2 regions of the Lysinibacillus sp. FJAT-14222 genome follow, and region 2 is predicted to be linked to the other one. Evidence: predicted binding sites of a transcription regulator. Region 2 holds the regulator's gene; the other holds the start of a gene.
The links. Region 2 encodes LexA, which represses DNA repair genes until DNA is damaged. Its sites were predicted from a motif close to CGAACATATGTTCG; they were not measured.

Region 1: a site for LexA is predicted at 1,370-1,383, ahead of AN161_RS18080 (YolD-like family protein). Genes of this name have one in related genera too.

Annotation. Positions count from the first base shown of each region.
Region 1 covers NZ_LIYL01000044.1:154,912-158,156, reverse strand. Annotated here, with positions in the region: gene AN161_RS18090 (DNA ligase) at 1-587, opposite strand, end outside; gene AN161_RS18085 (hypothetical protein) at 665-1,018, opposite strand; gene AN161_RS18080 (YolD-like family protein) at 1,011-1,349, opposite strand; gene AN161_RS29800 (hypothetical protein) at 1,505-1,681, opposite strand; gene AN161_RS18075 (metallophosphoesterase) at 1,684-2,253, opposite strand; gene AN161_RS18070 (hypothetical protein) at 2,270-2,611, opposite strand; gene AN161_RS29795 (hypothetical protein) at 2,624-2,779, opposite strand; gene AN161_RS29790 (hypothetical protein) at 2,779-2,946, opposite strand; gene AN161_RS18065 (hypothetical protein) at 2,960-3,245, opposite strand, start outside.
Region 2 covers NZ_LIYL01000021.1:244,148-247,392, reverse strand. Annotated here, with positions in the region: gene def (peptide deformylase) at 1-135, shown strand, start outside; gene AN161_RS10750 (recombinase family protein) at 349-1,017, opposite strand; gene AN161_RS10745 (LysM peptidoglycan-binding domain-containing protein) at 1,014-1,328, opposite strand; gene lexA (transcriptional repressor LexA) at 1,492-2,109, shown strand; gene AN161_RS10735 (hypothetical protein) at 2,259-2,990, opposite strand; gene AN161_RS10730 (gamma-glutamyl-gamma-aminobutyrate hydrolase family protein) at 3,029-3,245, opposite strand, start outside.

The sequences.
Region 1 (3,245 bases), on a different contig from region 2:
TACTTCAACCAATCATGTGATCGATGGTTAGTTTTGTAAGTCGAATTACTTCGCTTTCCTACGATACCTTCCATACCTCTATCCTTAGTTAACTGAAATATATCGTTGCCATTGCCTGTGACCGATGGAGTAACAAGTAAACTATTTGAAGGTTCGATTATTGATGATAATATTTCCTTACGTTCTATAAGTGTTTTATTCATATGTGACTTACCAGTAGCTAATACATCAAATGCTATAAAAGTAGCCGCATTAGTTAAAGTTGCTTGATCAATCTTATCTTTATTTGAAAGTCTACCTCTGTAAGCAAAATCTTCAAATACTGATACACCATTTCTCAGTACTACGCCTTCACAATCAATAATTGCTGTGTCTTCCTTAATTGACTTTCCAACAGTTTGTAGCTCTGGAAACTTAGAAGTTACATTGTTGCCATGTCGTGTATATGCCTCTACTCGCTCACCTTGTTTATGCAAAAGGATGCGCCAACCATCCCATTTTATATCGTAAATCCACTCTGGATTATCTATTATTTCATTATTGTTACCCATGTGAAGTAACATTGGTTTAATTGGAGTAAATAACATTACTATTTCCCCCTCATAAACCATTATCTCATGCCATATATACTAAAAACACATGTAAATGAAGGTACTAGTGGTAATTACAAATTCAACTTTTCATTAATATAATTATTTATAAGTTGTTCAACCTTTGTTTTTAAGGCTTGTTGAGCATATCGTAAATCAACATCATCACCTGCTGTAGCAATTTTCACATCACTAAAGTACTCATCTATCTTAGTCCATCCCACAATTCGTATTTTTTGCTGTGCAAGCTGTCTTTTCAGATTAAAACATTCATTACGTAAATCCTTTAATAATGAATCCATTAATGGGAGAAATACATTTTTCAATTTAAATTGTTCTGTCTTCAGATAATCAACCTGCAACGATTTGACAGCTAAATCTAACAATAAAAATTTGTGTACAAGCTGTCGTTGCTCTGAATTAATCATCTATATTTACCATTGATACTTTTTGTATCTGATCAAATGTAATACGTTTTATTGAAATATCCATATCCAAGAGTAATTCCTTATGAAATGCATTAATAGCAGTAATCATTCCTACAACATCATGTAATTTATTGTCACTCCACAAGGTTATTTTGACTTCTTCATGTAATTTATAGGCTCTCTGCACTGTTTGTTCAATCTCTTCTAGTTCCCATTCAGTTAAATCACGTTGTTTATCATGGAATTGCTCTTGCTTCCATTCCTTAATTTTCACCAAATGCTCAGGCAGCATCAATGCTGTCCATTTCATATTTCCACGGTCATTTAACATAAACTCTCTCCTCCAGAAAAAGAACGTTTGTTTGTATATATTATAGAGTATTTGTTCAGATTTATGCAACGGAAATATTACAAATAAAAAAAGAGAGTCAAAAAGACCATCCTCCAAATATGTATTTATTTAAATAAAAGATAACTATTATCAAATCACTTATTCATCATCTCAATCACTTTGGTTAATTCTGACAAAGATATGCTAATTTCTTTACCATGTGAGGCGAAGAACAACACATCATCTGTACCGTCATATTTGGTAATGCTTAGTTTGCCATCTTCAATTTCTACATCATCTACATGTTCAACATTCAACAATACTTCAATCATACTTAATTACCTCTCATTTCTAAAAACTGATTTGTAATTGACTCAGTTCGATCATTCATTATTTGTAGCAGCTCATCAATATGTAACGGTTCTCCAAAAGGTTTATAACTAAGTAATGGTGAATCAACTCCTAAATTTAGCTGATTATCATATTTGTTAGGTTGTGAGTGAATATGACCTGAAACAGACCACTTATTAGGACGTAATCCAATTTCCATTGGGTAATGTGTAAGCCACATATTTTGCTTCTGATATTTCATTTTCATTCCTACAGTATGTAATTCCTTAATATAACCTTCTTCTAACATTCGTTTGACTACTTTATCATCATCATGATTGCCTTGAATCAACACTTTATCTCCGTTTAATCGTGGTAAAATATCAATCCATTTTGAATATCCTCCAAATACAAAATCGCCTAGATGGTAAACTAAGTCACCTTTCTTTACAACTTTATTCCAAGCTTCAATCATACCTACGTTCATTTCTTCTAAAGTTGAGTATGGTCGATTTTCAAATGTTAAAATGTTCTTATGATGGAAATGCGAATCACTTGTAAGCCACGTATTCATATTATAATTTCCTCCTCTATCGTTTCATTGTAATGCTTGTGCCTGCTTTTACATCTCCTTCAACATTACCGCAGCTAACTGAAGTTCCTGCTTTAACTGAACCTTTTATATTTTGGCATGTAATAGATGATCCACTTTTAACATCTCCAAGTACATCTCCTTTGATCGTTGCAGAAGATCCTGTTTCTAATTTATTTATATTTCCATCTACAATAATATGTACGTCTCCTGATAATTCATCTGTCTCAATGACATTACCATCAACATATATTTTATTATTTATTACTGAAATATTATTACCTTTTACATTTACTGTTTTACCATTAATTGTTACTGAATTAAATGATTTTCCAAACATGACTTCATCTCCTTATTGTTTTTCACAAACTATATCTTCATATGCTTCTGGATTTGTTGTTATTGAATATCCAGTAAAGAATACCCCTACAATAAATGATAACAACGCCACTAATATAAAAGCCGAAATCAAACCTACACTAATCCATGATTTTGCAAAATTGCTCATTATGTATTACTCCTTTTAATGTTTTCTAATCCTTCAATAAAGTACAGTAAGTCCTCATATACTTCTGCTTTGATTTCTGCCTTCTTATCATATCTAGCATTATCATATGTATGTGTTAGTGATAATTCAATGTGGTACTTTAACCATTCAAATTTTGTTTTCTTCATATCTCACTACCTTTTATGTATTTTTAACATTTAAATCACAAATATTTTTATCATTCCATTTAATCTTTTTAACGTATTTCTCTTTGTCATTTCTTACCAAATATGAATCTAACCAAATTTTTAAGCTTGTTTCGTTAGGATTTAATCTGCTGCTTATATTCACAGATGATCCTGTATAAACATACTTCTTTTTTAATTCAATTATTTCTCCATTAATCTCCATGCCTAACTTCTTAACATCTTCAACAGGTATTAATTGAAGTACGTATCCTAATATTGCATAAGTTGATGCTAGTAAG
Region 2 (3,245 bases):
CAATTTAATGGATACGGTTCAATCTTAATGCAACATGAAATAGATCATTTAAATGGGATCATGTTTTATGACAGAATAAATAAAGAAAATCCATTCAAACTACCAGACAATGTTACTATTGAAAGTTTGTATTAATTTAATACTTTTAGGATAGATGGAATTTAGTTATTTATTGTATCCGTCATTTTTATGGTGGAACCCATCTCTACAGTTCATCTATCCTTTACTTCGGTGGTTGTATCCGTCACTTCGATGATTCTATCCATCACTTCTTGGTCCTTCACCTCCATCTAGAGTCTTTAAAAATTAAAAAATCAGCGGGACGACATACTCCCACTGATTAAAACGTCACTTAATTTGTTCGATTCCCTCTTGATGTTCCCTAAATCTCCTATGTACAGTAGCTTTGCTTACATCAAAGCCTAGACCTCTAAGTGTCACGGCGATTTCCTCAAAGGTGAAGCCTCGATTACGTAGCTTCACAATTTCTTCTACAGGTACATCCTTACGTTCTTGACCATTAGGATTTCCTCGATTAGATAAATTGTTTTCAGGACGATAGCCATTTTCAACGGCACGACGCATGCCACGACGTATTTTAGCATTATGGATTCTGCGCTGGTACTCCTCTACGATCGCTAAAATTTCTAGAAGCATCGTATCCATTTCATTTAATTGTACAGGCCCCGCGTCTCGCATAGAAAAAACATCAGTTTCAGTTTTTTGCAATAAATGCAATACTGCCATTCTAGCATTTCCACGTCCTAAGCGTGTTTCATCCTGTACAAATAATGCTTTAATTTCTTTTTCTTTAATGAAATCGAGCATTTCAAGTAAGCCTTCTCGTTCTACATCATAGCCACTATGCTTGTCTTTAAAAACGCTCTTCACTTCATAGCCCTGCTCTTTAGCATAGCGCATTAACTCCTCCTGCTGACGCTCAAGCGAGGAACTTTGTGTCTCTTTTTCTGTACTCACACGGCAATAGACAACAGCCGTTTGTTCTTTATTTATCATTGTTCATTTCTCGCAATTTCAATAGAATTTATGGGATTGGGATGGTCACCCACTACTGGAATCACTAGGGGTTTACCTGCAATAATGTTAACGTTCGATAATTCATTTTCGGCCTTCACAAGTTTAATCCAATCATCCTTTTTCATTTTACCACGGTATTGTTCAGCTAACGACCATAAGCTATCACCATGTTCGATTTCAATTTCTGTGTAACTAACATCGCCTGGATCTGTTATAAAAAGGTATGCTGCAAATAGTAGACAAGCCCCTAATAAAATTGTAATATGTGGATTTTTCTTTAACCAGTTCATAATCATAACCCCTTTTTAAGAATGTTTGTTCGGAATATATGTTCTTATAATAGTACGAACAAACGTTTTTGTCAAACACTTTTCGAACCTATGTTTGCGTAAGTGTTCGCATTCTGTTATACTACTAATAAGTAGAATGATTAGAAAAAAGAGGTGAGCAATCATGAAAAAAGTTTCGAAAAGACAAGAGGCCATATTAGAGTTCATCAAAGAAGAAGTGCGCACAAAGGGGTATCCACCATCTGTACGTGAGATTGGTGAAGCAGTTGGACTTGCTTCAAGCTCAACAGTTCATGGACATTTAGCTCGTTTAGAGCAAAAGGGCTTTATTCGTCGAGATCCAACTAAACCACGCGCTATTGAAATTCTAGAGCCAGAGGATTCTATTCAAAAGCAACATGTTATACATGTCCCACTTGTTGGGAAGGTTACAGCAGGTTCTCCAATAACTGCTGTTGAAAATATCGATGAATATTTCCCACTACCAGATACTTATGGTACAAGTGAAGATCAATTATTTATGCTAGAAATTATGGGTGAATCAATGATTGAAGCTGGCATCTTAGACGGAGATTTAGTCATTGTTAAACAAAAAGCAACGGCTGATAATGGTGATATTGTCGTAGCAATGACTGAAGAGGATGAAGCAACTGTAAAGCGTTTCTTCAAGGAAAAAAATCATTTTCGTTTACAGCCTGAAAACGCAACAATGGAGCCAATTATCGTAGACCAAGTTTCTATTTTGGGGCAAGTTGTTGGCCTCTATCGCCGTGTACACTAAAAGTATCTTAATAATAAAGTATAAAAAGAGGATATTATGTTCGCATATACCTCTTTTTCTTATGAGTTCCATTTTATATTCGAACAAAGTTAAAAAAAGAATCCATTTTAACATGGATTCCCTACACGCTAGCAATGTATTCAGTTAAATTAAAACATTGAATTAGCAATTTCAAGCAAATCATACACCGTGAAATCTTGTGGTATTTCACTTTCTATCCTAATTGAATACTTTAAACTGTCATGAAGAAAAATCAGTTCGTTCCGCAGATACAATGCTTTTATACCATTCTTTAAGGTGTAAATATTTTCACCCTTGGCTGCCTCTAAATCCTCTTCTCCCGGCTCGATTTTCACCTGTAACAATCCATGTAATTTTACATTTCGATACCTTATTAGAAGAGTATCTTTGTTTATATTTCCTTCTACATGCGTAATGTCAAACGGAAATTTGGATGCAGTCAGGATATTCGCTTTATGCTTGTTCGAATATTCCTTTATCATTTTCGATTCATTCATAAATGGGTTGGACCCGTCGTAAATAACACGAATATCTGTTATTTTTTCTTGATTAGATGTTATTTCCCATATAAAAGCTATTCTTTCAGGCATATCTTCTCCATCGTCAAAATAAGCCAATGATACTCTCACATTAGCTTTAAGTGAAGGCAAACCCGAAACCCTTCTAATTGGAGTCTCTTCCCTTATCTCAGGAAGTTTAACATTTGAAGATAAATAAGTCCTCGCCTGTTTTTCATCTTTTTTCATCAATGCCATCGTAAAATTGCTTACTACATCATTACCATATGGTCCTGCCTTTACATGTTGAATCGATAAAAATAACAGCATGAAGATCTGCAATACCAACACTATTTTTTTCATGTTCATCACCAGGGTTATCTTTCCCTCGATAATAAATTCTATGCTTCTACCTTGAACATCAAACTAGCCTTTACAAATGCAGTAAATAATTTCTTCGATACTTCATCACCTGCCATTGCTTGCTCTTCAGGATGCCACTGTACTGCTAGACAAAATGGTAAATCTTCATGTACCACCGCTTCAACGATACCATCACTTGATTTTGCTGCCACTTTCAACTTTTCTGCTACTACATTTACAGCCTGATGATGAAAT